DNA from 3 places in the Rhizobium indicum genome. Region 1 is predicted to be linked to each of the others. Evidence: predicted binding sites of a transcription regulator. Region 1 holds the regulator's gene; each other region holds the start of a gene.

Region 1 (10,090 bases):
GGCCTTCATGCCGGAGGCGGCCTCGGCCGTTGCGAGGCAGGCGCCGAGCGGGAAACCGCCGCCGATGCCCTTGGCGACAGCCATGATATCGGGTGTGATGCCCGACCATTCATGGGCGAAGAGCTTGCCGGTGCGGCCGACGCCGGTCTGGACCTCGTCGAGGATCAACAGCAGGCCGTTGTCGTCGCAGAGCTGGCGAAGCGCCTTCATGAACTCAGGCGTGGCGGGGCGAACGCCGCCCTCGCCCTGCACCGGCTCGATGAGGATGCCAGCCGTGGCATCGGTAATCGCGGCGCGGACCGCTTCGATATCGCCGAAAGCCACCTGATCGAAACCCGGCGCCTTGGGGCCGAAGCCTTCGAGATATTTCTCCTGGCCGCCGGCGGCGATCGTCGCCAGCGTCCGTCCGTGGAAGGCGCCTTCGAAGGTGATGATATGGAAGCGCTCGGGATGGCCCTTGGAAAACTGATAGCGACGCGCCGTCTTGATCGCGCATTCGAGCGCCTCGGCACCCGAGTTGGTGAAGAACACCTTGTCGGCGAAGGTGGCGTCCGTCAGGCGTTTTGCCAGACGCTCCTGTCCGGGGATCTCGTAGATGTTCGACAGGTGCCAGACCTTGTCGGCCTGCTCCTTCAGCGCGCCGACCACATGCGGATTGCTGTGGCCGACGGAGGTGACGGCGACGCCGGCGCCGAAATCGAGATATCGCTCGCCAGTTTCGGTGATCAGCCATACGCCCTCGCCTCGCTCGAACCGCAGCGGGGCACGAGAATAGGTGTCATAAAGCGGCGCGGCTTCAGCCATGGCGCGATCTCCATCAAAGTTGCCGGGCAATGACTCCGGCTAAGGAAACCAGGCCCGAAAAATCAAAAATGCCGCCTTGCGGCGGCGAGTGGCACTATTTCCTTTTCGCGCTGCAATGTCAACAAAACGGCGCCCTTAGCGTATGCAGCACAGGTGTACAGCGGCATTTTCAGTCTTCAACAGGCATTATTGCAGAAATGACACGCAGGGGCAGCAAGTTGGGGAAAACTACGAATTCGATTCATCCGGATTCATGCGACTCTTGTCACGGAGTCAGGCTCACACTAGGTTAAAGATCAATTACTAGACTGCATGCGGCGGAACTAGTCACCAAAATTGATCAAGCGTTTCTTGTTTCGGAGCTCCCGGGACAACGGTGAGGGATTCTGCCATCACCAACGCAAAAGGTGGAGACAGGGCATGAACTGGACAGACGAGCGGGTCGAGAAACTCAAGAAACTTTGGGCCGAAGGACTGAGCGCCAGCCAGATCGCTGCGCAGCTTGGCGGGGTCAGCAGAAACGCGGTCATCGGCAAAGTGCACCGGCTGTGCCTTCCCGGCCGTGCCAAGGCCGGCGGCACCAACACCGCGGCGCGAACGCCGAAGCGCAATACATCGGCGCCGCGCGCGCCGAACTTCGCCTCTCGCATCACCACCCGCACCGTTACCCGCCAGCAGGGCGCGACGATGCTGAAGGAAGAGATCGAGATCGAGATCGAAACGATCGAGGAAATGGAATACGTGCCAAGAGGCAATGTGGTGGTGCCGATTTCGCGCCGCCTCGGCCTGACGGAACTGACCGAGCGCACCTGCAAGTGGCCGGTCGGCGATCCGCTGAAGGACGACTTCCATTTCTGCGGCTGCGAGTCCCCCGACAATTCGCCCTATTGCAGCTATCACCAGAAGCTTGCCTACCAGCCGGTCAACGAACGCCGCCGGGCGGCAGCGCGGGCCAGCTGAGCGGGCTGACCATTGCTAGAATGCAGAAAACGGGCCGATTGGCCCGTTTTTTTATGCGCGGATGGGAGCGCTTGGGTGTTCAGTTCGTTGAGAACGCCGACTTGCCCTCATCCGGCTGCCGCCACCTACCAGGGTCGAGCCATGGGTCTCGACCTTTCCTTCGGTTCTCAAGGGGCGAAGTGACATGCCGCAACATCTCGATTCCCTCTTCTCCCCTCGGGGAGAAGGTGCCCGTAGGGCGGATGAGGGGGCCAGGGAAGCCGGTCTTTCTTACAACGCCATGCGGGTTTCGACCGCGTTGGCGTCGTTTCGATCGTGGTCAGGGCGCAGCCATTCGGCATGTGGGATAGGTTATCACGGAAAGAGTGTGCCGTGTGGCCCCCTCATCCGCCTGCCGGCACCTTCTCCCCGAGGGGAGAAGAGATTGTGCCGCAACCCTCTCCGTCCCCACCAACCCTTTCGCAGGGCACGTCCCTTGCCCCTTTTACGGGGACGGGGCGAGACGAGTGGCTTAACCCTGGCAGGTTAGGACATTCGCGCGAGCGGCTTTGTCAGCAGGCTCAGATGGAAGCCCTCAGGCTTCCATCGAATAACCGGCGCCGCGGACGGTGCGGATGACGTCCTGCATGTTGGAGAAATTCAGCGCCTTGCGCAGGCGGCCGACATGGACGTCGACGGTGCGCTCGTCGACATAGATATCGTGGCCCCAGACGCCGTCGAGAAGCTGCGAGCGGGAGAAGACCCGGCCCGGCGACGACATCAGGAATTCCAGGAGGCGGAATTCGGTGGGGCCAAGGCGGACTTCGCGGGTCTTGCGATGGACGCGATGGGTCTCGCGGTCGAGCTCGATATCGCCGCACTTCAGCACCGTCGACAGCACCTCGGGGCGGGCGCGACGTAGCATCGCCTTGACGCGGGCAACGAGCTCGGGGGTCGAGAAGGGCTTGACGACATAATCGTCGGCGCCCGTCGACAGCCCGCGGACGCGCTCGCTCTCTTCGCCGCGCGCCGTCAGCATGATGATTGGCAGGCGCTCGGTCTCCGGCCGCATGCGCAGGCGCCGGCAGAGCTCGATGCCGGAGACACCCGGCAGCATCCAATCGAGGATGAGAAGATCGGGCGTGCGCTCCTGGAGCCGCATTTCGGCTTCGTCGCCACGAAGGATGGTATCGACCTCGAAGCCTTCCGCTTCGAGATTGTAGCGAAGAAGCACGCTGAGGGCTTCCTCGTCTTCAACAACTGCAACTCTCGGGATCATGCGTGTCGGTCTCCTCGCGCATGATCCTTAAACCAGGGTGATTTAAGCAGTGCATCCTGCGCAAATTCAAAAATTGGCTGCGACCTCTTTGCGCGCCCGGACGGGCGCGCACGCAATTGACTGTGCGGGCGGTTATTCGGTGACCGCGCCGACGGTGTTGGCGCTGTCATCCTTCGGACGATCACCTTCCGGCTGCGCGCCTGTCGCCATGTAAAAGATCGTCTCGGCGATGTTGGTGGCATGGTCGCCGATGCGCTCGATGTTCTTGGCGCAGAAGAGAAGATGCGTGCAGCTGGTGATGTTGCGCGGATCTTCCATCATGTAGGTCAGGAGTTCGCGGAACAGCGAGGTGTACATCGCGTCGATCTCGTTGTCGCGTTCACGGATCGCATTCGCCTTGTCGGCTGAACGATTGGTGTAGACATCGAGCACTTCCTTGAGCTGGACGAGCGCCAGCTCGGACAGATGCTCGAGGCCGCGGGCAAGCTTGCGGGGAACGCCGGTGCTTTGGACGGCGATGACGCGCTTGGCGGTGTTCTTGCCGAGGTCGCCGACGCGTTCGAGATCGGCGGCGATGCGGATCGAACCCATGATTTCACGCAGGTCCGAGGCCATCGGCTGACGGCGGGCGATCGTGACGATCGCCTTGTCGCCGATTTCGCGTTCGGCGTGATCGAGGATCACATCGTCCGAGATGACCTTCTGCGCCAGCGCCGTATCGCCGTTGACGAGGGCGCGCACGGATTCGCCGACCATCTGCTCGGCCAGGCCGCCCATTTCGGAAATCCGCCTGGACAGGAACTTCAGATCATCATCGTAGGCAGAAAAAATATGTGTCGATGCCATGGGGCTTTATCCTCGAATAACGGGAAGGCTTGGTGTCGCCAAAATCAACCGAAGCGACCCATGATGTAGTCCTGGGTGCGCGGATCGTCGGGATTGGTGAACATCTTGTCGGTGTCGTTCTCCTCGACGAGGTTGCCGAGGTGGAACATGGCGGTGCGCTGCGAGACACGCGCGGCCTGCTGCATGGAGTGGGTAACGATGACGATCGTATAGTTCTCGCGCAGCTCGTGGATCAGCTCCTCGACCTTGGCGGTGGCGATCGGGTCGAGCGCCGAGCAGGGCTCGTCCATCAGGATGACTTCCGGGCTGACGGCGACGGCACGCGCAATGCAAAGGCGCTGCTGCTGGCCGCCGGACAGGCCGGTGCCAGATTCATGCACGCGGTCCTTGACCTCGTTCCAGAGACCGGCGCGCTGCAGGCTGGTCTCGACGATCTGATCGAGGTCGGCCTTCGACTTGGCAAGGCCATGGATGCGCGGGCCGTAGGAGACGTTTTCGTAGATCGTCTTCGGGAACGGGTTCGGCTTCTGGAAGACCATGCCGACGCGGGCGCGAAGTTCGACGACGTCGATATCGGGATCATAGACATCGTCGGTGTCGAGGGTGATCTTGCCGGTGACGCGGCAGCCGTCGATCGTGTCGTTCATGCGGTTGAGGCACCGCAGGAAGGTCGACTTGCCGCAGCCGGACGGGCCGATCAGGGCGGTTACGGTGTTTTCGCGGACGTTCAGGTTCACATCGAAAAGCGCGCGCTTCTCGCCGTAGTAAACCGAGACATCCTTTCCGATCATCTTATACGGGACGTTGCTCATCTTGTGATCCAGCGCCTTTTCAACTGCAGCTTCCGTCAACATGTTCATGATGTGTAACTCCGTTTACCAGCGGCGCTCGAAGCGACGACGCAAGAGGATGGCGCCCATGTTCATGACGATCAGGAACAGGAGCAGGACAATGATGGCACCCGAAGTACGCTCAACGAAGGCACGTTCTGCCTCGTTGGCCCACATATAGACCTGTACGGGCAGAGCCGTCGAGGGATCGAGCGGTGTCGTCGGCGTGTTGGCGACGAAGGCGACCATGCCGATCAGGAGCAGCGGCGCGGTTTCGCCGAGCGCGTGCGCCAGGCCGATGATCGTGCCGGTCAGGATGCCGGGCATGGCGAGCGGCAGCACATGGTGGAACACCATCTGCATCTTCGAAGCGCCGAGGCCGAGCGCTGCGGCGCGGATCGACGGCGGCACGGCGCGCAGTGCCGCACGCGTCGCGATGATGATCGTCGGCAGGGTCATCAGCGTCAGCACCAGGCCGCCGACCAGCGAGGCCGAGCGCGGCAGGCCGATGAAGTTGATGAAGACGGAAAGACCGAGCAGGCCGTAGACGATCGAAGGAACCGCGGCGAGGTTGTTGATGTTGACCTCGATCAGGTCCGTCAGCTTGTTCTTCGGCGCGAACTCCTCGAGATAGATCGAGGCGGCGACGCCGATCGGCAGGGCAAGCACGAGCACGATCAGCATCAGGTAGAGCGAGCCGATCAGGGCGACGCCCAGGCCTGCGGCTTCCGGACGGCTGGAATTGCCGTTGACGAAGAGGCCGGTGTTGAACTGCTTGTGGAGAGCGCCGCTCGCCTTCAGTTCGTTCATCCAGCCGACCTGCTTGTCGTTGACCTTGCGGTTCTTCTCATCGACCGAGAGGTCGATCTGGCCCTTGTTGGCGCTGTCGACATTGGCGTCGGCAAGCACCGTGACATTGACCGTCTTGCCGATGATCGACGGATCGGCCATCACCATATCGCGCAGCTGGATCGGCGCACCCTTGGAGAGCATGGCGGATGCATCGCGCACGTCGGGACGGCTCGAGGCATTGACGTTCAGCTGCTTGACGATCGCGTCGCGCAAGAGAACCGGGTAGTTGGCGGCGATCAACACCGAAGGGTCGGTCGCACGCTTGTTGTTCGGGTCGATCGTCTTCTCGGAGAATTCGATCGGCAGGGTGACCGCCGTCTGCTGGAAGGCGGTGTAGCCCTTGCCGATCACCGTCCACAGCAGGATAAAGAGGAAGACGAGACCGAAGGTGATGGCGGCAATGCCATAGGCCTGGAACCGGCGCTCGGCGGCGTAGCGGCGCTTGATACCGATATCGCGGCGCGCTGGCGCCTTGGAAACGGTGACGCCTGATGTGGGAGAAACAATATCCGTCATTCGTACTGCTCCCGGTATTTGCGCACGATGTAGAGCGCATAGATATTGAGGCAAAGCGTGATGCAGAAGAGGGTGATGCCGAGGGCAAAAGCAACCAGCGTCTGCGGCGAGGTGAACTCAAGGTCGCCGGTCAGCTGGTTGACGATCTTGACGGTCACCGTCGTCATCGGCTCGAAGGGGTTGATCTGGATGCGGGCAGCCACACCGGCGGCCAGCACGACGATCATGGTTTCGCCGATGGCGCGCGAGGCGGTCATCAGCAATGCGCCGACGATGCCGGGAAGGGCTGCGGGCAAGACCACTTTCTTGATGGTTTCGGAGCGTGTGGCGCCAAGACCGAGCGAACCGTCACGCAGTGACCCCGGCACGGCGGTGATGATATCGTCCGACAGCGAGGACACGTAGGGGATCAGCATGATGCCCATGACGATGCCGGCCGTCAGAACGCTCTGCGCCTGGATGAAGTTGCTGTAGTTGCCGGAGAGGAGGCCGCTGACCTGGGCGGAAAAGTCGCGCAGGAACGGGCCGACGGTGACGAGCGCGAAGAACCCGTAGACGATCGTCGGAATACCGGCGAGCACTTCGAGGAGCGGCTTGGCGACCCCACGCACCTTCGGCGAGGCGTATTCGGCCATGTAGATGGCGGCGAAGAGGCCGACCGGCACGGCGACCAGCATGGCGACCAGGCCGATATAGATCGTGCCGAGCAGCAGCGGGATCAGGCCGAACTGACCGAAGGACGAGCTGCCGGCGCCGGCAAAGCGCGGATCCCAGACGGTGCCGAAGAAGAAGTCCATGGCGGGAACGGCCGCGAAGAAGCGGGCGGCTTCCGACAGCATGGAGAAGACGATGCCGATCGTCGTCAGAATAGCGATCGAGGAGGCAAGCAGCAGGCCCCAGAGCATGACGCGCTCGACCCGGTTGCGGGCGCGGAAGCGCGGCGCGATGGAGCGCAGTGCGTAGAAGGCGCCAGCAACGGCGAGAGCGAAGACGATCGCCGTCATGGCGATGCGGCTCGTCATGCTCATGGCGTTGAGCTTTTTGGCGGCATCGAGCATGTAAGGCAGCGGCTGGCTGGCAAGCGGCACGCCCTTTTCGAGGAGCTTGGCCTGCAGGGCAGCCGGATCGTTGCCGACCGCGGCAGTTTCGTCCGAGGTCAGCATCGTCAGGCCGCGGGCAACCGTCGCCACCGTCGAATAGCCGAGATCCTGCTCGACCGAGGCTTGAGCCTTGATATCGTCGGGAAAAGCGCCGCGAACCGAGGACTGGATGATGCCGGGGCTGACGGAGAGCCAGAGGCCAAGCACGATGAGGGCGGGAAGAATTGCCCAGATCGCCGCATAGGCGCCGTAATAGGCCGGCCGTGAATGCAATGCGGAGGACCGGCCTCCGGCAAGCGCCGTGGCGCGGTTGCGCGCGACCAGATAGGCGGCGACTCCGATCACCACAAGGCACAAAAGTATGATGGATGTGCTCATTCGTTACGTCCCCAGGCCCATAGCCCCAAAAAGCCCGGCAGCTTGATCAGCCTGCCTTCAGCTTCCAATCATGGAGAAGGAATTCCAACCCTGCAGCTCCGGAACCGCCGGCGCGCAGGGACATAAGGCAATGCCGGCGCGGGCCAAAAGGCACCGCGCCGGCAGAGTCATTACATGGACTTGCCGGCTTCGACGTCCTTGCGGATCGCTTCGCGCTCGGCATCCGGAGCGGCAACGAGGCCGTATTCGACGAGCGGGCTGTCAGGGCCGATCATCTGGTCGGATACGAAGAAGTTGACGTATTCCTTCAGGCCCGGAACGGCGCCGAGATGTGCCTTCTTGACGTAGAAGAACAGCGGGCGGGAAACCGGGTAGGTGCCGTTGGAGATCGTTTCGGTGGACGGAACGATACCGCTCATGGTCGCAACCTTGAGCTTGTCGGCATTGTTTTCGTAGAAGGAAAGGCCGAATACGCCGACGCCGGTCTTGTTGGCGGCGATGCGTGCCAGGGTTTCCGGATAGTCGCCGTCGATGTCGACAGCAGCGCCGTCCTTGCGGACTGCGACGCAGGCCTTCGTCTGGGCAGCCTTCTCGGAGATTTCCTTGGCGATGACTTCCTGTGCGCCAGCGGCCTTGCAGCCGGCAGCGAGAACGTTCAGTTCGAAGACTTCGCGGGTGCCGTGCTTTTCGCCCGGGATGTAGGCAGCGATATCAACAGCCGGAAGCTTCGGGTTGACTTCCGACCACTTCTTGTAGGGGTTGGCGACGAGCTTGCCGTCGACGACGACCTGGGCTGCGAGGGCCTTGTAGATGTCGGCAGGAACGTAGGCAACGTCAGGGTTCGACGAGTCGGTTGCGAAGACGATGCCGTCGTAGCCGATCTTGACTTCCTGGATGTCGGTTACGCCGGCAGCCTTGCAGGCTTCGGCTTCGTTCTTGTTGATCGGACGCGAGGCGTTCGCAATGTCGATGGTGTCTTCGCCAACGCCCTTGCAGAATTCCTTCAGACCAGCGCCCGTGCCGCCGGATTCAACGACCGGCGTTTTGAAGTTGGTGAAGGTTTCGCCGAAGGACTCGGCAACGATCTTTGCGTAAGGCAGGACGGTGGACGAGCCAGCGACCTGGATCTGGTCGCGGGCGACGGCGGCGCCAGCGAAAGCAGCAGTTGCAGCCAGCGCGGCAACGGTGAGCTTGAAGGTGTTCATGTAAATCTCCCGGCATTTGGGCTTGTGTGAGTGCGGCCTTAGAGAGGCCCTCGCATTGCCTTTTTTCATCGGCGAGACTCTCTTAGCGCTGTAAGCACCGTCCTTTTATGTCAAAGCCGTGAAACATTTGTGACAGCTTAAGTAATTGATTTAAAATAATAAAATTATGCAACGTAAAAGTGTTGCGACATATCGTCAAAAACGGACGGTAAAATCGGTGCCCTTGCCGACTTCCGACTTGACGATCAGCCGCGCCCGGTGGCGGGTGAGGATGTGTTTGACGATGGCAAGGCCAAGGCCGGTGCCCTTCTTCGAGCGGCTGTCCTCGATGCTGACGCGGTAGAAACGCTCGGTCAGGCGCGGCACATGTTCGGCCGGAATGCCCGGACCCTTGTCGACGATGCTGACCTCGACCGGCTGGCCGGTGCCGTTCTTCAGCCAGACATCGACGATCTCGCCCTCCTGGCCGTATTTGCAGGCATTTTCCATCAGGTTCTCGAAGACCTGGACAAGTTCGTCGCGGTCGCCCAGCACCTCGACCTTGCCGTCGGGCAGATGCAGGTTGATGTCGACGCCGACATCCCTGGCGAGCGGCACAAGCGCATCTCTGACATGGCCGAGCAGCGGCACCAGATCGATCTTCTCATCCGGCGCGATGTGCGACTTCAGCTCCAGGCGCGAGAGCGACAGCAGGTCGTCGACCAGCCGGCTCATGCGCGTCGTCTGGTCGAGCATGATATTGAGGAAACGCGCCTGCGCCTTCAGATCGTTCTTCGCCGGCCCCTGAATGGTCTCGATGAAGCCGCGCAGCGAGGCCAGCGGCGTGCGCAGCTCATGGCTGGCATTGGCGACGAAATCCGACCGCATGCGGTCGATGCGGCGGACCTCCGATATATCGCGGAAGGACAGGATGAAATAGCGTTCACGCGGCCCGTCATCGGCCGCGAATTCGACGGGCGCGCTGCGCACGATATAGACGCGCTCGGAGGGCAGCCGCTCGGCATGCTCTATCTGGTTCGGCGCATTGGTGGCGATGGTTTCGCGCACCATGTCGAGCACGCCGGGCGAGCGCAGGCGGGCCGATATATGGGCACCGAGCGCCACCTCGCCGAAGGCCTTTTCGGCAGCGCGGTTCTGGAAGAGCACCGAGGCATCGTCCGAGAGCACCATGACGGGGATATCGAGGCCGGCAAGCGTGGCGGAAACTTCAGGCAGGCGGCTGGGTGGCAGCTCCGGCTCGATCTCGACCGGCTCGGCGGGATCCGCCTTGATGATGGGCGCCTCGTTGAAAAGCGCGGTGAAGATCATGACCAGCAGCAGGACAAGCACAACCCACTTGTT
Region 2 (10,090 bases), 1.1 Mb from region 1:
GGGAAAGCGCCGATAGGCCTTTTCCAGTCCCTCGGCCAGCCGCTGATATTCGTCATCTTCCTCGAAGGGCGGATCGACGAGCACGATGCCGCGCTTCTCCTTCGGCGGCAGATGCGCGCCGAGCGCCAGCCAGCCGTCAAGCTCGGTGATGCGGGCATGGTGATCACCCTCGAACAGCCGGTGCAGCCTGACATAGTCCTCGGGATGCAGCTCCATCGCCGACAGCCGGTCCTGCGGCCGGAACAGCATCCGTGCAAGTTTCGGTGAGCCGGGATAGAAGCGGATGCCGCCCTGCGGATTGAGTTCGCGGATTGCCGCGAGATAGGGCTCCAGCAGTTCGGAAACCTGAGGGCCGAGTTCTGCCTCCATCAGCTTGCCGATGCCATCGAGCCATTCGCCGGTTTTCTGTGCTTCTTCCAAGGAGAGGTCGTAGAGCCCGATGCCGGCATGCGTGTCGAGCACGCGGAATCCGCCATCCTTCTTCTGCATGTAACGGATCAGCCGCGTCAGCACGACATGTTTCAGCACATCGGCAAAGTTGCCCGCGTGATAGATGTGGCGGTAGTTCATTTTCGCTGATGTCCGTATGAATTTGCGTCATGGGAAATTTTTGTGGCTTTTGGCCGTGCAAGCCTTGGAATATACAAATGCCATGAACATTGCGACCCCCATCCACGCCAAATCAGAAAAGCCGGACAACAGGGTGGGCCACACCGCCTGTCCGCATGACTGTCCCTCCACCTGCGCGCTGGAGGTCGAGATATCGGAGGATGGCCGCATCGGCCGTGTGCGCGGCGCAGGCGACCATTCCTACACGTCGGGCGTCATCTGCGCCAAGGTCGCCCGTTATGCCGAGCGGCTCTACCATCCCGACCGCCTGATGCATCCACTGCGCCGCACCGGCGCCAAGGGGGCAAGGCAGTGGCAGCAGATTTCCTGGGACGATGCGCTGGATGAGATCGCCGAAGCCTTTGTGAAGTCCGAGGCCAGGGACGGCAGCGAAGCGATCTGGCCCTATTTTTACGCCGGCACCATGGGCTGGGTGCAGCGCGATTCCATCGATCGCCTGCGTCATGCCAAGCGCTACTCCGGCTTCTTCTCGTCGATCTGCACCAACCCCGCCTGGACCGGCTTCACCATAGCGACCGGCACCCTTCGCGGTCCCGATCCGCGCGAGATGGGCCGCACCGATTGCGTCGTCATCTGGGGCACCAACGCGGTGTCGACCCAGGTCAACGTGATGACCCACGCCATCAAGTCGCGCAAGGAGCGAGGCGCGAAGATCGTCGTCGTCGACATTTACGACAATCCGACGATGAAGCAGGCCGACATGGCGTTGATCGTCAGGCCGGGTACCGACGCCGCGCTCGCTTGCGCCGTCATGCACATCGCCTTCCGCGACGGTTACGCCGATCGCGCCTACATGGCGAGATACGCCGATGATCCCGAGGGTCTCGAAGCGCATCTGAAGACCAAGACGCCGCAATGGGCCGCTGCCATCACCGGCCTTTCGGTCGAGGAGATCGAAGCCTTCGCCAGCCTCGTCGGCACGACGAAGAAAACCTTCTTCCGCCTGGGCTATGGCTTCACCCGCCAGCGCAATGGCGCGGTCGCCATGCATGCGGCGGCCTCGATCGCCACCGTTCTCGGCTCCTGGCAATATGAGGGCGGCGGCGCCTTCCATTCGAACAGCGATATCTTCCGCATGAACAGCGCCGAACTGACCGGCCGGTCGATGAAGGATGCCGATATCCGCATGCTCGACCAGTCGCAGATCGGCCGCGTGCTGACCGGCGATGCCGTGGCGCTGCGCCATCGCGGCCCGGTGACGGCAATGCTGATCCAGAACACCAATCCCGCAAACATCGCCCCCGAGCAGCGCCTCGTCAGAAGTGGCTTTGCCCGTGAGGACCTGTTCGTTGCCGTGCACGAGCAGTTCATGACCGAAACGGCCGAGATCGCCGATATAGTCATTCCCGCGACGATGTTCGTCGAACATGACGACATCTACCGCGCCGGCGGCCAGAACCATATCCTGCTGGGGCCGAAGCTGGTCGAGCCGCCGCCGACCGTGCGCACCAATCTCTTCGTCATCGAGGAACTGGCCAAACGCCTCGGCGTCGCCGATCGCCCGGGCTTCGGCTTCACCGCCCGAGAGATGGTCGACCGCATCCTCGAATCGAGCGGCCTGCCGGGCTACGACCATTTCCTCGAACATAAATGGTTCGATCGCCAGCCCGCTTTCGAGGAGGCGCATTATCTGAACGGTTTTGGCCATCCGGATGGCAAGTTCCATTTCCGCCCGGACTGGATCAATCAGCCGGCGCCGAACAAACCGCCGGCCGCGATCGGCGCGCTCGGTCCGCACGCCGCGCTTCCGGCCTTCCCTGATCAGGTCGATGTCATCGAAGTCGCCGATGCCGAGCATCCCTTCCGGCTCGCCACGTCGCCGGCGCGCAACTTCCTGAATTCGAGCTTTTCCGAGACCAAGACCTCCCGCCAGAAGGAAGGCCGCCCCGAGGTGATGATCAATCCGGCCGACGCCGAAGCCAACGGAATCGTCCATGGCGATCTTGTCCGAATCGGCAACAGCCGCGGCGATCTGCGCATCCACGCCCGTATCACTACCGAAGTGAAGTCAGGCGTGCTGATTGCCGAGGGCCTCTGGCCGAACAAAGCGCATGTTGACGGCGAGGGCATCAACGTCTTGACCGGCGCCGACCCTGTCGCGCCTTATGGCGGGGCGGCCGTCCATGACAACAAGGTCTGGCTTCGCAGGGACGCAGCATGATGCAGCCGAAATCACGCGTGAAGATCGTCAGCGAAGAAACACTGTCGAATGGGTGGACGCGGCTGAGCAGCTACCTCCTCGACTATATCGACCGCAAGGGCGCAACCCAACGGTTGAAGCGGGAGGTCTACCACCGCACGCCGGCCGCCTGCATCCTGCTTTATGATCCCAAGCGCGACCTCGTCGTTCTCGTCCGCCAATTCCGCCTCGCCGTTCATCTCAACGGCGATGCCGCCTGGATAATCGAGGTGCCGGCCGGCCTTCTCGACGATGACCATCCCGAAGCGGCGATCCGTCGCGAGGCGATGGAGGAGACCGGCTATCGCCTGCGCGATGCGCGCTTCCTGTTCAGATCCTATACATCGCCGGGTGCCGTCACCGAGGTCGTGCATTTCTTCGCAGCCCTCGTCGACATCGCCGACCGCGTGGCCGAAGGCGGTGGCCTGGACGAGGAACACGAGGATATCGAAGTCCTTGAGATCCCGCTCGACGAGGCGGCAGCGATGATCGAAACCGGCGAGATCTTCGACGTCAAAACGATCGTGCTTCTGCAATGGGCCATGTTGAATAGGGCAAGGCTGACGGCCTGAATCTGCGGGGCGAGCGCATCGGATCATTTCCAAAGCGCAAGTTTCCGCTTTAAGGTGATACGGCGCAAAATTTCATACGACTGTCACGAAGCGGTTCTATCCGCTGCGGTCTGTCAATCATCGAATGCGGTCAGGAGAAAGCCCATGTGGCTCAGCAATTTCACCCTCGTTCTCCCAAACGAGGTGGTGAGTGAAGGTTCCGTGCGTGTTGAGGGTGGCGCCATCGCCGAGATCAGGCCGGAGCCGGTCGCCGGCGCTGCCATCGATGGCGGCGGGCGGCTGCTGATGCCGGGATTCGTCGATCTCCACGGCGACATGATCGAGCGCGAGATCGCCCCACGGCCGAACGCGACGATGCCGATCGATTTCGGTATCCACGAACTCGACAAGAAGCTTGCCGCCGCCGGTGTCACCACGGCGTTTGCCGCCGTCTCCTTTGCGACCGAAAGCGTCTACGGCCACGTCCGTTCGCTGGAGACGACATCAGCGGTGATCGAGGGCATCAATCGCCTGCGCGACGATCTGCTGATCGACCACCGCGTCCACGCCCGCTACGAAATCACCAATGTTGGTGCAGCTCCTGCGCTCGAGCGCCTGCTGAATGCCGATCAGATCGACATGGTCTCGCTCACCGACCACACGCCGGGCCAGGGACAGTACAACAACCTGCAGAGCTACATCCTCAGCATTTCCGAGCGCCGCGCCATCTCCGAGGAAATGGCGGCGGAGATCGTTGCCAAGCGCATCGCCATGCGCAGCAATCCAGACATCGAGGCCAAGCTGAAGGAGATTGTCGCGCTGTCGCTGAAGCACAAGCTGTCGCTTGCCTCGCATGACGATGACAGCGCCGAAAAAGTCGCCGAGATGCACGATCTCGGCGTCACCATCAGCGAGTTTCCGGTCACTGCACCTGCGGCGGAGGAGGCGCGCCGTCGCGGCCTCTGGACGTTGATGGGCGCGCCGAACGCGCTGCGCGGCCAGTCGATGTCGGGCAATCTCAGCGCGCTCGATGCTGCAAGGGCCGGATTGCTGAGCATCATCGCCGCCGATTATCATCCGGCTGCCTTCGTGCCCGGCATCTTCAAGCTTGCCGACATGGTGGAAGGCGGCCTGCCGGTAGCCGTCGCCATGGCGACCGGCAATGCGGCCCGTTCCGCCGGTCTGCCGGATCGTGGCGAGATCGCCATCGGCCAACGCGCCGATCTGGTCGTGGTCGAGCCGGGTGATATCAATCGCATCCGCGCCACCTTCCGCGCCGGCCGCTTCGTCTACAGCGACGGCACGCTGCATCCGTTGCGGGCGCTGGCGGCTTAAGCGCGGTCGCCGATCAGCGAAATAAGCTGGGTCTTGGGTGCGGCGGTCGAAGCCTCCGCGCCGACGGCCTTGCCGCCTTCCATCGTCACACGGCCTTCGGCAAAGAGCCGCAGCGCTTGTGGATAGATCTGGTGTTCGATGGTGAGCACACGCGCGGCAAGGCTTTCGGCCGTGTCGCCGGAAAGAACCGGCACGGCCGCCTGGCCGATCACCGGCCCCTCATCCATGCCTTCGGTGACGAAATGCACCGTGCAGCCGGCGATCCGCATGCCGGCGTCGATGGCCCGCTGATGCGTATGCAGGCCGGGAAACAGCGGCAGCAGGGAAGGGTGGATGTTGAGCATCCGGCCTTCGTAACGCTGGATGAATGTCGCCGTCAGCAGCCGCATGTAGCCTGCCAGGCAAAGAATATCGGGTTTAAGCTCGTCGAGCGCCGAAAAGATCGCCGCCTCATGCGCATCCTTGCTGGCGTAGTCCTTGCGGGGAAAAGCGAAGGTGGCGATGCCTTCGGCGGCGGCCTTGGCAAGCCCGCCGGCATCCGCCTTGTCGGAGATCACCCCGACGATCTCGGCCGGATAGTCGGCTGCCTTTGCCGCCGCAACCAGCGCCATCATGTTGGAGCCGCTGCCTGATATGAAGACGACGGCGCGTTTGCGCGGCGAGCTCATATGGCAAGCGTGCCCTTGTAGACCGTGCCGGCAGCGCCTTCTTCGCGGGCGATCATGCGGCCGAGCGTGATAACTGTCTCGCCCTCGGCTTCGAGTGCGGCGGAAACCGTCGCGACATTCTCGCCGGCAACGACGGCGATCATGCCGACGCCGCAGTTGAAGGTGCGCAGCATTTCCTTGGCTTCGACGCCGCCCGTCTTGGCGAGCCACGAAAACACCGGCGGCACCTTGACGGCGGCAAGATCGATCTCGGCCGCCAGATGCTTCGGCAGCACGCGCGGAATATTTTCCGGGAAGCCGCCGCCGGTGATGTGCGCCAGCGCCTTGATGGCGCCGGTCTCGCGGATCGCCTTCAGAAGCGGCTTCACATAGATGCGTGTCGGCTCGAGCAGGGCTTCGCCAAGCTTCTTGCCTTCGGCGAACGGCGCCGGTGCATCCCAATCGAGGCCGGACAATTCGACGATCTTGCGCACCAGCGAGAAGCCATTGGAATGGACGCCGGAGGAGGCAAGGCCGAGGATCACGTCACCCTCGGCAATATCGCCGGATGGCAGGAGCTTGCCGCGTTCGGCCGCACCGACAGCAAAGCCGGCGAGATCGTAGTCGCCGGAGGAATACATGCCGGGCATCTCGGCCGTCTCGCCGCCGATCAACGCGCAGCCGGCCTCGCGGCAACCGGCGGCAATGCCGCCGACGATGGCCGCGCCCTGGTCGGGGTCGAGCTTGCCGGTCGCGAAATAATCGAGGAAGAACAGCGGCTCGGCGCCCTGTACCACAAGATCGTTGACGCACATGGCGACGAGGTCGATGCCGACGGTGTCGTGATAGTCGGCATCGATCGCGATCTTCAGCTTGGTGCCGACGCCGTCATTGGCGGCGACCAGAACCGGATCGGTAAAGCCTGCCGCCTTGAGGTCGAAAAGCCCGCCGAAGCCGCCGATCTCGCCGTCGGCGCCGGGACGGCGGGTCGAGCGCACCGCCGGCTTGATCTTCTCGACGAGCAGGTTGCCGGCATCGATGTCGACGCCCGCATCGCTATATGTCAGGCCGTTTTTCCCAGACTGGCTCATGCTGGTCTCCGATGGCTATTTCAGGCGGCAAACGTGCCGCGTCATCTGCCGGTCGCAATTGCATGACAGGGGCTTTTATGCAAGCGCTGCATGGCAAAAGCCCCCAATTTCCCGCGTCTTCTTCCGGCCTTTCCGGGATTCGGCGCGACAGGGTTGACCATCTTTGCGCCTGCATCCTATGTGCTGAATGGCCGCTTCGGATCGCATGCGGCGTTCGGCGGCGGCGAGCGATCAGCGGGGAAGGCAATGCCACAGCAAGTCAGTGGGAACATTCTCAAGCGTCAGATCTTCTTCTGGCTGGCGGCGCTCGTCTTTTTCATCGCCTTTCTCTATGTCTTCAGCTCGATCCTGCTGCCCTTCATCGCCGGCATGGCGATCGCCTATTTCCTCGATCCGGTGGCCGACCGGCTGGAGCGGCTGGGTCTGAGCCGCATGATGGCGACCATCGGCATTCTCGTTGCCTTCGTCATCGTCTTCGCGCTGGCGCTGATGATCCTCATTCCGGTGCTGATCAGCCAGTTCAACGATTTCGCTCAACGTCTGCCGGGTTATATCAGCCAATTACAGCAGTTCATCGCGCAGGCGCAGAATTCGCTGCTGCCGGACTGGGTCGAGAACCAGATGGGCACGATCAAGGACAATCTCTCGGGCATCCTGTCGGAGGGCATGGGCTTCCTCACCGGGCTCTTTGCGCAGATCTGGAATTCCGGCAAGGCGATCGTCGACGTCATATCGCTGCTCGTCGTCACCCCCGTCGTCGCCTTCTACATCCTGCTCGATTGGGACCGCATGGTCGCCAAGGTCGACCAATGGATCCCGCGCGATTATGTCAGCGATGTTCGCCAGATCGCCAAGGAGATCGACCAGGCGATTGCCGGCTTCATCCGCGGCCAGGGCTCGCTCTGCCTCATCCTCGGCATCTATTATGCCGTCGGCCTTTCTCTCGTCGGGCTGAATTTCGGCCTGCTGATCGGCCTCTTCGCCGGCATGATCAGCTTCATTCCCTATGTCGGCTCGATGGTTGGCCTCGTGCTGGCGGTCGGCGTCGCGCTTGTGCAGTTCTGGCCCGATTATCCGTGGATCGGCCTGGTGCTCGTTGTCTTCTTCAGCGGTCAGTTCCTGGAAGGCAACATTCTGCAGCCGAAGCTCGTCGGCTCCAGTGTCGGCCTGCATCCGGTCTGGCTGATGTTTGCGCTCTTTGCCTTCGGCGCGCTCTTCGGTTTCGTCGGGCTTCTGGTTGCCGTGCCGGCGGCGGCGGCCGTCGGCGTCCTTGTTCGTTTCGCGCTTTCACGCTACCTTCAGAGTGATCTTTATTTTGGCGGGTCGCCCAGTGGCCGCGCCCGGAAGACGAAATCAGTTCCCAATGAATGACGTGAAAAACGCTGATCCGAAGCGCAAGGCCGGAGAGCAGCTGCCGCTGGTCTTTTCGCACGATGCCGCAAGCGGGCGCGACGACCTCCTGATCTCGGAGCGTCTTGCCGCCGCCGTTTCGATCGTCGATGCCTGGCCGGCATGGCCATCGCCGGTCGTCTTGCTCGCCGGCCCCGTCGGTTCGGGAAAATCGCATCTCGCCCGCATCTGGCGGGAATTGAGCGGCGCCGTCGATATCCATCCCGAGCTTGGCTCGGACGCCGCGGTTGCCGCCGCTGCCGGCCCGGTGCTGTTCGAGGACGCCGACCGCCTCGGATTCGACGACAATGCGCTCTTCCACGTCATCAACAGCGTCCGCGAAAACGGTACCAGCCTGTTGATGACCAGCCGACTCTGGCCGATGTCGTGGCCGGTTTTGCTGCCCGATCTGCGCTCGCGCCTGAAAGCGGCAACCGTCGTCGAGATCGGCGAACCCGATGAGGCGCTGTTGTCGCAGGTGATCGTCAAGCTCTTTGCCGACCGGCAGCTTTATATAGATGACAAACTCGTGCTCTATATCGTTGTCAGGATGGAGCGGTCGCTAAACGCGGCCCAGACAATCGTGGAAAGGCTTGATCGGCTGGCCCTGTCGCGGGGCACGAAAATCACCCGGTCTCTTGCTGCCGAAGTATTGAATGAATTGGGAAATTCGGAACCGGCCGATTGACTGTCACAGTTCCGTCGTCAAACTGATATAATTGCCTTTGGCGATTGAAAACGGGGTAAGCGGACCATGGATAGTGCAGTCGCAGAACATCAGGAACTCACTCCGGAAATCAACGACAACACCCCCCCGCTGGAAGAGCTGCTCAAGAGCCCCGAGCGCTTCATCAACCGAGAATTCTCCTGGCTGCAGTTCAACCGCCGTGTCCTGGAAGAAACTTTGAATACCGAGCATCCGTTGCTCGAGCGTGTCCGCTTCCTGTCGATCTCGGCCGCCAACCTCGATGAATTCTTCATGGTGCGTGTCGCCGGCCTCGAGGGCCAGGTACGCCAGAATATCGCCATCCGCAGCCCGGACGGCAAGACGCCGGCCGAGCAGCTCGACTCGATCCTGCAGGAGATTGACCATCTGCAGATGGAGCAGCAGGCCTCGCTCGCCGTGCTGCAGCAATATCTCGCCAAGGAAGACATCCTGATCGTGCGCCCCGGCGCCTTGAGCGAGGGCGACCGCCAGTGGCTGGCCGCCGAATTCGAACAGGCGATCTTCCCCGTGCTGACGCCGCTGTCGATCGATCCCGCCCATCCGTTCCCCTTCATTCCAAATCTCGGCTTTTCGATCGGTCTGCAGCTCGTCAGCAAGAACGGCCGCGAGCCGATGACGGCGCTGCTGCGCCTGCCGGTGGCGCTCGACCGCTTCGTCCGCCTGCCGGATGATGGAAACACAATCCGCTACATCACGCTGGAAGATGTCGCCAACATCTTCATCCATCGGCTCTACCCGGGTTACGAGGTGCAGGGCTCCGGTACGTTCCGAGTCATCCGCGACAGCGATATCGAAGTCGAGGAAGAGGCCGAGGATCTCGTCCGCTTCTTCGAAACGGCGCTGAAACGCCGCCGCCGCGGTAAGGTCATCCGCATCGAGACCGACTCGGAAATGCCGGCCTCGCTGCGTCAGTTCGTCGTTCAGGCGCTCAATATCCCTGATAATCGCGTCGCCGTTCTGCCTGGTCTTCTGGCGCTGAACACCCTGTCTGAGATCACTAAGGCGCCCCGCGACGATCTGCGCTTTCCCTCCTACAATGCGCGATTTCCCGAGCGCGTCCGCGAACATGCCGGCGACTGCTTCGCCGCCATCCGCGAAAAGGACATGGTCGTCCATCACCCCTACGAATCCTTCGACGTGGTGGTCCAGTTTCTTCTCCAGGCTGCGCGCGATCCTGACGTCCTGGCGATAAAGCAGACGCTTTACCGCACCTCCAACGACAGCCCGATCGTTCGCGCGCTGATCGATGCCGCCGAAGCCGGCAAGTCGGTGACGGCGCTGGTCGAGCTCAAGGCCCGCTTCGACGAAGAGGCGAACATCCGCTGGGCGCGCGACCTCGAGCGTGCCGGCGTCCAGGTCGTCTTCGGCTTCATTGAGCTCAAGACCCACGCCAAGATGTCGCTGGTCGTCCGTCGCGAGGATGGCAAACTGCGTACCTATTGCCATCTCGGCACCGGCAACTATCACCCGATCACCGCGAAGATCTATACCGATCTCTCCTACTTCACCTGCAATCCCGTCATCGCCCACGACATGGCGAA
Region 3 (10,090 bases), 370 kb from region 1:
GAGCGCATGCATCTTGCGGGTCTCGGTCTCGCGCGGCTCGAGGAAGCGCAGCGGCTCGGGGATCGGCACCTGGTAGACGAGCACCTGCCCGACCCCGAGCTTTTCTTCGGGAATGCGGTGGCGCGTCTGGATGATCGTCGCATCCTTGGTATGCGTCGTCACCGCGACATTGGCGACCTTCTGGAAGAAGGCGCGGATCGAAACGGCGTTGGTCGTGTCGTCGGCGCCCTGGTCGATAACCTTCAGCACGTCATCAGGTCCGATGATCGAGGCCGTCACCTGCACCCCGCCGGTGCCCCAGCCATAGGGCATCGGCATTTCGCGTGAGGCGAAGGGCACCTGATAGCCGGGAATGGCGATTGCCTTCAGGATCGCCCGGCGGATCATCCGCTTGGTCTGTTCGTCGAGATAGGCGAAGTTGTAGCTGGCCAGATCGGTCATTCGGCGGCTTCCTTCATGTCTTCGCCACCGTTGCGGGCGGCTTCGAATTCGCGGCGCATGCGGCGGACGAGATCGAGTTCGGCCTGGAAGTCCACATAATGCGGAAGCTTCAGGTGCTCGACGAAGCCCGTCGCCTGGACGTTGTCGGAGTGCGAGATGACGAATTCCTCGTCCTGTGCCGGCGCGGTGATATCCTCGCCGAGCTCTTCGGCTCGAAGCGCCCGGTCGACCAGCGACATCGCCATCGCCTTGCGCTCACTCTGGCCGAAGACGAGGCCGTAGCCGCGGGTAAATTGCGGCGGCGCCTTGGCCGAACCCTTGAACTGGTTGACCATCTGGCATTCGGTGATCTGGATGGTGCCGAGCGACACGGCGAAACCGAGTTCCGGCACGTCGAATTCCACCTCGACGTCGCCGATGCGGATTTCGCCGGTGAAGGGATGGTTGCGGCCATAGCCGCGCTGGGTGGAATAACCGAGTGCCAGCAGGAAGCCCTCGTCGCCACGGGCAAGCGCCTGCAGGCGCAGATCCCGGGTCATCGGGAATTCCATCGGCTCGCGGGTCAGGTCGCCGATTTCGTGATCTTCCGGCATGTCGCCGTCGGCCTCGATCAGGCCCTCTTCGCCGAGGATTTCGGAGACGCGCATGACGCGGCCGGTCTCGGCTGTGCGCTGAGCGGGCATCTCTACCGCCTCGTCCGAAAGCAGCGAGGGATCGAGCAGCCGGTGGGTATAGTCGAAGGTCGGGCCGAGCAGCTGGCCGCCCGGCAGATCCTTGTAGGTCGCCGAGATGCGGCGTTCGATCGTCATATCAGCTGTGTCGAGCGGCTTCGAATAGCCGAAACGCGGCAGCGTCGTGCGGTAGGCGCGCAGCAGGAAGATCGCCTCGATCATGTCGCCCCGCGATTGGCGGATGGCAAGGGCTGCGAGCGTGCGGTCGAAAAGCGAGGCCTCGGCCATGACGCGGTCGACGGCGAGCGCCAGCTGCGCCACGATCTGTTCGATACCGATCGCCGGCAGCGAACGGTCGCCGCGGCGGCGGTCGGCGAGCAGGCGGTGGGCATTGGCAATGGCGGCCTCGCCACCCTTGACGGCAACATACATGAGCTCAGATCTCCGTTGCTGTGATCTTGGTGGTGCGCGGCAGGCAGAGGAAACGCTTGCCCGCCGTCAGCACGATGTCGACGCCGCGCGGAAAGAGCGCGCGGTTCTCGGTCCAGAGCCGCAGGAAGGTCTCCGGCAGGCCGATAGGCGCGATCTCCGCCACGCTCTGGATGCCGGGACCCATCAGCGCCAGCCTGCGGCCGCCTTCGAGTTCGGCGAGTTCGATGATGAGGGTCGTCGAGCGGTCGGGATATTCCTGCGTGCCTGATGCAAAGAGGCCGAAGGAGGAAAGTGCGGTGCCGGCTTCGGTGAAGGCAAAGCGCGCTTCGGCCTTTTCGGTGGTCAACGGCGCGCCGGTATGGAAGCCGAACCACTCCGGCACGGCGGATCTCGCCAGTCCCTGGGAAAGCCAGACGGGTGTGTCGTGGTCGCAAAGCGTCAGCGCGATCGTGCCGGCGGCGATGCCGAGCGGTGCCGGCGGAGCGACGTCGGGCTGAACCGTCTGGATCGTGCCGGGGCAGGCCATACCGTCCATCAGCATCTTGAACACGCTTTGGGAATGGAAGACCGGCTCGGCAAAGCCGCCGGTCAGAGCTTCTGTCTTGAGGCCCATCAGTTGTCTCCCCGCACCATGGTGAAGAAATCGACGCGGGTTGCCGCCGTCTCGTCCGCCTTGCGGCGCTGGGCATCGGCGATCCGCTCAGTGATCGGTAAAAGCAGGGCCTGTTCGACGAAGTCCTTCGTCGCATCCTCCTGCCAGAGTGCGTCGAAGATCGCCGCAAGCCTGGCCTTTTCGCGGTCGGTGCCGAGCGCCTGTGCATGACCAATCGAGCCGGTGTCGAGCCGGACCGTCGCCCGCGTCACGGTCACTTCGCCGAGATTGAAGGGAGCGCCGCCGCCGCCGATGCGTCCGCGCACCATCACCAGCCCGGTTTCCGGTCCGCGCACCTGATGGGCCACAGGCTTTTCCGGCAGCGCATCGAAGGCCGCTGAGAGTTCGCTGCGTTCCGCACGCGCCAGCAGATCGGCGGCGCGTTTACGCCCGGATGCCGTCTGTGACGCAGCGTCTGTCCTGTCCGCTGATATCATCGCCGCTTCCCTTAAAATGTCTATTGATATAGACAACCATACAAGATACATTTAGCTCTAAATCGATGTCGTGACAAGCGTGTGACATCGTGAGTTAAATGGGCGGGCAGGGGTGGAATGGCGGGATTGAAGCAGGTGCAAAGGCAGACCGGCGTGGCGCTCTGGCGCCAGATCGCCGATCGGATTCGCGAGGCGATCAGCAACGGAGCCTATGACGAAACGGGAATGGTGCCGCCGGAAACCATGTTGGCGCTGCAATTCGGCGTCAACCGGCATACGGTGCGCAGCGCGCTGGCGGCGCTGGCGCAGGAAGGTATCGTCCGTGCGGTACAAGGTCGCGGCACGCTGATCGAGCGCAAGGAGCGGCTGAATTTCCCGATCACCAGGCGCACGCGTTTCACCGCCGGCATCGGCGATCAGGCGCGTGAAATGCGCGGCCTTCTGCTCGATGAGGCGAAGGAGGAGGCGAGTGCCGAGATCGCCCGCTGGCTGGGCCTTAAACAAGGAGAACAGGTGATCCGCCTGGAAACATTGCGCCAGGCAGACAAGCGGCCGGTTTCAAGGGCGACGAGCTGGTTTCCCGCCAAGCGCTTTGCCGGTATCGGTGAGGCTTACCGGACGGAGGAATCGATCACCAAGGCTTTCGCCGAACTCGGCCTGCCGGACTACGTCCGGGCGACGACCGAGGTAACGGCAGCCCATGCGAGTGCAGCCGATATGGCGGACCTCGAACTCACCCCCGGCGCGATCCTGCTGATCGCCAAGGCGATGAATACCGATCTTGAGGGTGTGCCGGTGCAATATTCGATCAGCCGCTTCGCGGCCGACCGGGTCCAGTTCACCATCGAGAACTGAGCGCCTTTCCCCGCCGAAGCGGGGAAAGATCAGCTGAGATCAATGCGCGCCCGACATGTCGCCGAGCACTTCCTTGGAAGCGACGGTGGAATCCGCCTTCAGCTTGTAGACCATCGGCACGCCGGTCGCGAGGTTGAGGGCGAGCACGCCTTCTTTGCTCAGCTTGTCGAGCACCATCACCAGCGAGCGCAGCGAATTGCCGTGTGCGGCAACCAGCACCTTCTCGCCCCTGAGCACGCGCGGCAGGATCTCGGTGAGGTAGTAGGGCCAGACGCGGGCGCCGGTGTCGCGCAGGCTTTCACCGCCGGGAGGCGGCACGTCATAGGAGCGGCGCCAGATATGCACCTGCTCCTCGCCCCATTTGGCGCGTGCATCGTCCTTGTTGAGGCCGGAGAGGTCGCCGTAGTCGCGCTCGTTCAGTGCCTGGTCGCGGATGGTCAGGAGATCGGGCTGGCCGACCTTGTCGAGGATGAGCTTCAGCGTGTGCTGCGCACGCACCAGAACCGAGGTGTACGCGACGTCGAATTTGATCCCGTATTCGGCGAGCGCCGCCCCGCCTGCATTGGCTTCCTGGACGCCGAGATCGGTCAGATCGGGATCCTTCCAGCCGGTGAAGAGATTCTTCAGGTTCCAGTCACTCTGGCCGTGGCGAACGAGGACGAGGGTACCGCTCATGAATATGCCTCCGTAGTATCGTTATGAGGAAGTGAGCCCGAGCACATCGAGCATGGAATAGAGACCCGGCTTCTCGTCGCGCGCCCAAAGCGCCGCCTTGATGGCGCCGCGCGCGAAGATCGAGCGATCGGCCGCACTGTGCGACAGGGTGACGACTTCACCCTCGCCGGCAAAAAGCACGGAATGCTCGCCGATGACCGAGCCGCCGCGCAGCGTCGCAAAGCCGATGGTGCCCGCTTCGCGGGCGCCGGTATGGCCGTCGCGCACTCGGACCGATTGCGAGGCAAGATCGATGCCACGCCCCTTTGCCGCAGCCTCGCCGATGAGAAGAGCAGTGCCGGAAGGCGCATCCACCTTGTGCTTGTGGTGCATTTCCAGGATCTCGATATCCCAGTCATCAGGATCGAGCGCACGCGCTGCCTGCTCTGCGAGCACGCTGAGCAGATTGACCCCGAGGCTCATATTGCCCGACTTGACGATGCGGGCATGGCGGGCCGCCGCCGCGATCTTGGTATTGTCGTCGGGTAAACAGCCCGTCGTGCCGACGACATGGACAATGCGGGCCTGCGCGGCGAGGCCTGAGAATTCCACCGTTGCGGCAGGCGAGGTGAAGTCGAGCACGCCTTCGGCATCGAGAAAGGCGTTGAGCGGATCGTCGCCGATGATGACACCGGTCGGGCCGAGACCGGCGATTTCGCCGGCATCCTTGCCGACGAAGGGCGAGCCGGCGCGCTCGACCGCGGCATGCAGGTTCACGCCCTCGATCGAATGGATGAGCCGGATCAGCGTCTGCCCCATGCGTCCTGCTGCGCCAACCACCACCAGTTTCATCGCAGCATCGCTCATCTCAGTCTCACCAGGTCAGTTTGAATCGGAGGCCGAAGGCCTCTGCAGATTGTTGAGGCGAGCGTAAAGACCGTCGCTGACCTTCGCAAGCGTCTCGTGATTGCCTTCCTCGACGACACGGCCCTGCTGCATGACGACGATCTTGTCGGCGCGCACCACGGTCGAAAGCCGGTGGGCGATGACGACGACGGTGCGTCCGCTCATCGCTTCATCGAGCGCCTTCTGCACGGCGGCCTCGGATTCGGTGTCGAGGGCCGAGGTCGCCTCGTCGAGAAGCAGGATCGGCGCATTGCGCACCAGGGCGCGCGCGATCGACAGCCGCTGACGCTGGCCGCCCGAAAGCGTCACGCCGTTCTCGCCGACCGGCGTCTCATAACCCTGCGGCTGTGCCGAGATGAAGTCATGCGCATAGGCAAGCCGGGCGGCCTCTTCCACCTCGGCATCGGTCGCTTCCGGCCGGCCATAGCGGATATTGTCGCGGATCGTGCCCTCGAACAGATAGGGCTGCTGCGAGACATAGGCGAGCTGCTGGCGCAGCGACTTCTTTGTGATGTGGGCGATGTCCTGCCCGTCGATCAGGATTTCGCCCTCGCGCGGATCGTAGAAGCGCGGAATGAGGCTGATGACGGTGGACTTGCCGGCGCCGGAGGGGCCGACCAGCGCTGTGGTCGCGCCGCCCTCGGCAATGAAATTGACGCCGCTGAGCACGCTCTCATTGCCGTAGGCGAAGGACACATTGCGGAATTCGATCCTCGCCTGCGTCACCGTCAGCGGCCGGGCATCCGGCAGGTCCCGCTGGCGCGGTTCCATGTCGAGCAGTTCATAGATCATCCGCGCATTGACGACGGCGCGCTCCATCTGCACCTGCAGCCGGGCAAGCCGACGGGCCGGGTCATAGGCAAGCAGCAGCGCCGTGACGAAGGAGAAGAAGGCGCCAGGCGGCACATTGAAGTAGATCGAGCGGTAGGCGGCATAGGCAAGCACGCTGGCGACGGCAAAGCCCGCGAAACTCTCCGTCAGAGGAGAGGTGCGTTCGGAAAGCCGGGCAATCCGGTTGGCCCGGCTTTCGGCGCCCTTGATGAGTTTGTTGACCTTGCGCTCCAACTCTTCTTCCATCGTGAAGGCTTTCACGATGGCGATGCCCTGGATCGTCTCCTGCATGGCGCCGAGAACGTGGCTGTTCAGATGCACTGCCTCGCGGGTCGCCGAGCGCAGCCGCTTGGAAACATAGCGCAGTGCATAGAGCAGCGGCGGCGCCATGATGAACACGGCAAGGCTGAGCAGCGGATCCTGGATGATCATCACGGCGAGCAGCGAAACGAAGGTCAGCAGGTCGCGCACCGTCGAGGTGATCGTCAGATTGAGCACGTCGCGGATGCCGCTGACATTCTGGCTCACCTGCGCGGCGATATGGGCCGAGCGCGCCTCGCTGAAGAAGCCGACCGAAAGCGTCATCAGATGCGCATAGAGTCGGCGCTGGTAGCGCGCGACGATATCGTTGCCGACCCTGGACAGCGCCACCGCCTGGCCATAGCTCGCAAAGCCGCGCAGCACGAAGGCGATGAAGATCGAAAGACAGATGATCCAGACGACGTCGGCGCGCCGATTGGCGAAGGCCTCGTCGATGATCGCCCGCATGATCCAGGCGGTGAACGCCGTCGAAAGCGCCACCACGATGAGGCAGGCAATCGCAAAGACATAGCCCCAGAGATGGTCCCGGCCGTTTTCAGCGATGATGCGCTTCAGGATGCCGGTTACGGTATCGCTGCTGACGCTCTGCGTTCTGCTTTCCGCCGCTTCCAAAAATGAGGTTTCCTGTCTCGGACCAAGCGCCCCGCGAAGGCGACGCGCACATTTGCCGGGGTCTATAAAGAGTTGGGACCGGTTTGGCTAGAGCGCCGCGCGCCCGGATAGGACGCGCCAAGGACGCTCTATTTGCTTTGCGTGCGGGCCTAGCGCCGCCAGCGGCGGCCTTCCGTCGAGACACCGAAATTCGCCGGCATGCGCGCATAGGAGGAAAGCCCGGCAAGCGCTGCCAGCGGATGTGTCACCACATAGGTCGGGATGGTGCGAAGCAGCGCCGTATGCGGCGCCTTGTCCTCGAAGGCGATGCGGAATTCCGGCTTCTTCAGCGCCGGGATGATCTTCTGCGAGATGCCGCCGGAGAGATAGACGCCGCCGCGCGCCATGAACACCATCGCCATGTCGCCCGCCACGCGGCCGAGATAGGTGGCAAACAGCGAGACGGTCTCTACGGCCGCCTTGTCGCTGCCGGCAAGCGCGTGCGAGGTGATGTCGGCGGGATCCTTCATCGTCGGCTCGATGCCGTCGACCACGCAGATGGCGTGATAGAGGTTGACGAGGCCGCGCCCGCAGAGGATCTGCTCGGCCGAAACGCGGCCTTCGATCGTCTCGATATGCGGGAAGATGTCATAATCGCGCTTGCTGCGCGGCCCCAGATCGACATGGCCGCCTTCGCCGGGAACCGGGATCCAGCTGTGCTGGGCATGCACGAGCCCGCCGACGCCGAGGCCGGTGCCTGGTCCCAGTACGACGCGGGAGGCGATCATGTCGCCGGTAGCGTCGCCGATCCGTTCGCGATTTTCATCCGAAAGCGCGGCGATTGCCAGCGCCTGCGCCTCGAAATCGTTGACGACGAGCACATCCTCCATGCCGAGGCCCTCGATCATCGTCTTCGGTCGCACCACCCAGTCGCAATTGGTCAGCGGGATCTCGTCGTCGTTGATCGGGCCGGCGACGGCGAGGATCGCCGAGCGCGGCTGCACGGCGGTCTTGTCGAGCACGCCTTGCTGGATCGCCTCGTCGATCGTGGCGAAATCCGCCGTGCGCACGTTCGGAAACTGCTTCGGCTCGGCATAGGCATCGGTCAGGATGGAGAAGCGGGCATTCGTGCCGCCGATATCGCCGATCAGGATCGGGAAAGGCTGCGGAGCGGTGCTGTTGTTCGGTTTTGGCATGGCCGGTTCCGTGCTGATCAGGCTTCGAGTGTGGGAAGAAGTTTTATAGCGGTCGCGTGGTTGAGCGCCATCGGAATATCGTAGACGATCGCCAGTCGCATCAGCGCCTTCACGTCGACATCGTGCGGCATCGGCGTCAAGGGGTCGACGAAGAAAATCAGGGCGTCGACCTCGCCGGTCGAAATCAGCGCGCCGATCTGCTGGTCGCCGCCGAGCGGTCCGCTTTTCAGCCTCGTAACGTGGAGGTCGGGGGCAGCGTCGAGCACGCGCCCGCCGGTGGTGCCGGTGGCGACGATCTTCCAATGAGAGAGAACGTCCCGGTTGGTGCGGGCGAAATCCGCCATGTCGTCTTTCTTCTGGTCATGCGCAATCAATGCAAGGCATTTGCCGCCGGCCATCAACCCCTCCGCCCGAGAAATTCAATCGATTTGACCGCTTTATACCAAGAATTTGCGATTTGAAAGACAGCGTTATACCGGGTCACGTCCTCGGATTTGGTCTCAGGGTTCGGTCCCAGGACCTCGATCATTGTATCGCCGGCTTGTCGTTCGGAACCGGACCGACATCGGGCAAAGCGCCGTCGTCGGCGGCGGCAGGCGCTGCGGCTGGAGCGGCGGTGAGTGCGCTTGCGGCGGAAGATCCGCCATAGGTGGCGGCCTGCATCGAGGCGACGGAAGCAGCATCGAGCACGGCGGCGCAGGCCTTGGGCAGGTCGGAGACCATCATCTCGCGCGGCGGCTTCGGCGGCTTGGCGCCGGGCTTCGGCGGTTTCGGCGGTGCCCAGGGCGCCGGCGTGAACCACCAGGCGAGCGACTTGTCGCAGCCGTCACCGGCAACGACTGGGGCCTGCGGCGTGCATCCCTTGGCACCGGGCGGGCACTTGATGCGGATGTGGAAATGCGAGTCATGGCCGTATTCCGGCCGGAGCTTGCCAAGATTGGTGCGGTCGCCGGTCCAGGTATCGCACATCTTCTTCTTGATCGCCGGATTGACGAAGATACGCTCCACCTCGGGATAGCTTGCCGCCAGCATCAGCAACCGCGCGTGCGATTGCGTCCACACCTTGGGGTCGACGGTCAGGAACTTACCCTTCTGCAGCATGGTAGTGAAGGGCATATCCTGGCGCTCCTCGGCCGTCATGCGGCGCGTGGGCATCGGCGTAAACCAGATGTCGGCATCAAGACCGATCTGGTGTGAGGCATGGCCGTTCAGCATCGGCCCACCACGCGGCTGCGCAATGTCGCCGACCAGAATTCCCGGCCAGCCGGCATATTTGGCCCCGTCCTGCGAAAGACGTTCGAGCAGCGCGATCATCGCCGGATTGCCCCAGCGGCGATTGCGCGAAAGCCGCATCGCCTGCCAGGTCGGCCCGTCGGTCGGCAACGCCACCGCACCCGTCATGCAGCCCTTTGCGTAAAAGCCGATCGGCTGCGCTGGTCCCTGCGTCGGCAGACCGACGGCGCCGAACTGCCCCTTGGCGCTGCCCGGGCTCGGCGTGTTCTGCTGGGCGCCGACGTCACCGGCGGCAAGGCTTGCGCCGATTGCGCCGGCAAGCGTCAGTTTGCCAAATGTCCTGAAAGCCTGAGAGAAGCCGAAAGCCATACTGTTCCCTTGAACCGCTGCCGAAGTGATTTGCGATCGAATCTATCGTGAAAAGCGATTTTGGTGAATCGATGTTTTGGCTGGCGATGGGAAGCGGCGGTGACCGATCGCCGCATCGTCGTTGCCGCAGCCTACGATCCCTCGTCGCGGCGTTGCGCCGCCGATGCTCAAAATTTCGCGCGCCCGGCAAAAACCAAACTCTCTCCTGTTTTTCGCCCGTATTTTTCGTATTGTCGAACCCATCAATATCGGGGGAAAGCGTGAATGGCGGCTCTGTGGTCGAAGATCGGATTGTTTCTATCGCTTGCGGGTGCTCTGGCGCCAATGCCGGCAACGGGTCAGGACCAGCCCTTTCAGATCGGAAGCTCGGTCATCAGCGAGATGAAGTACAAGCCGGGCTTTGCGCATTTCGACTACGTCAATCCCGATGCACCGAAAGGCGGAGATCTGCGCCTCTCCGCAAGCGGCGCCTTCGACACCTTCAACCCGCTGCTCGCCAAA

What was found. The regulator PhoB, encoded in region 1, activates phosphate uptake and scavenging genes when phosphate is short. The targets are predictions, from matches to a motif close to TGTCATNNANCTGTCAT.
Region 2: the regulator PhoB is predicted to act here: its motif matches at 3,452-3,468, upstream of FFM53_RS05030 (alpha-D-ribose 1-methylphosphonate 5-triphosphate diphosphatase).
Region 3: the regulator PhoB is predicted to act here: its motif matches at 2,704-2,720, upstream of phnF (phosphonate metabolism transcriptional regulator PhnF).

The regions. Positions count from the first base shown of each region.
Region 1 covers NZ_CP054021.1:2,108,083-2,118,172, forward strand. The annotation lists gene FFM53_RS10460 (aspartate aminotransferase family protein) at 1-804, opposite strand, end outside; gene FFM53_RS10465 (GcrA family cell cycle regulator) at 1,225-1,764, shown strand; gene phoB (phosphate regulon transcriptional regulator PhoB) at 2,339-3,022, opposite strand; gene phoU (phosphate signaling complex protein PhoU) at 3,155-3,868, opposite strand; gene pstB (phosphate ABC transporter ATP-binding protein PstB) at 3,913-4,728, opposite strand; gene pstA (phosphate ABC transporter permease PstA) at 4,744-6,066, opposite strand; gene pstC (phosphate ABC transporter permease subunit PstC) at 6,063-7,544, opposite strand; gene FFM53_RS10495 (substrate-binding domain-containing protein) at 7,715-8,749, opposite strand; gene phoR (phosphate regulon sensor histidine kinase PhoR) at 8,945-10,090, opposite strand, start outside.
Region 2 covers NZ_CP054021.1:1,014,696-1,024,785, reverse strand. The annotation lists gene FFM53_RS05045 (23S rRNA (adenine(2030)-N(6))-methyltransferase RlmJ) at 1-570, opposite strand, end outside; gene FFM53_RS05040 (molybdopterin oxidoreductase family protein) at 587-2,791, shown strand; gene FFM53_RS05035 (NUDIX domain-containing protein) at 2,788-3,381, shown strand; gene FFM53_RS05030 (alpha-D-ribose 1-methylphosphonate 5-triphosphate diphosphatase) at 3,526-4,695, shown strand; gene purN (phosphoribosylglycinamide formyltransferase) at 4,692-5,363, opposite strand; gene purM (phosphoribosylformylglycinamidine cyclo-ligase) at 5,360-6,433, opposite strand; gene FFM53_RS05015 (AI-2E family transporter) at 6,680-7,804, shown strand; gene hdaA (DnaA regulatory inactivator HdaA) at 7,797-8,510, shown strand; gene FFM53_RS05005 (RNA degradosome polyphosphate kinase) at 8,619-10,090, shown strand, end outside.
Region 3 covers NZ_CP054021.1:2,475,375-2,485,464, reverse strand. The annotation lists gene FFM53_RS12420 (alpha-D-ribose 1-methylphosphonate 5-phosphate C-P-lyase PhnJ) at 1-441, opposite strand, end outside; gene FFM53_RS12415 (carbon-phosphorus lyase complex subunit) at 438-1,544, opposite strand; gene phnH (phosphonate C-P lyase system protein PhnH) at 1,549-2,157, opposite strand; gene phnG (phosphonate C-P lyase system protein PhnG) at 2,157-2,633, opposite strand; gene phnF (phosphonate metabolism transcriptional regulator PhnF) at 2,751-3,488, shown strand; gene FFM53_RS12395 (2,3-bisphosphoglycerate-dependent phosphoglycerate mutase) at 3,528-4,163, opposite strand; gene dapB (4-hydroxy-tetrahydrodipicolinate reductase) at 4,185-5,009, opposite strand; gene FFM53_RS12385 (ABC transporter ATP-binding protein) at 5,025-6,812, opposite strand; gene FFM53_RS12380 (glucokinase) at 6,962-7,987, opposite strand; gene FFM53_RS12375 (methylglyoxal synthase) at 8,005-8,385, opposite strand; gene mepA (penicillin-insensitive murein endopeptidase) at 8,513-9,589, opposite strand; gene FFM53_RS12365 (hypothetical protein) at 9,689-9,853, shown strand; gene FFM53_RS12360 (extracellular solute-binding protein) at 9,854-10,090, shown strand, end outside.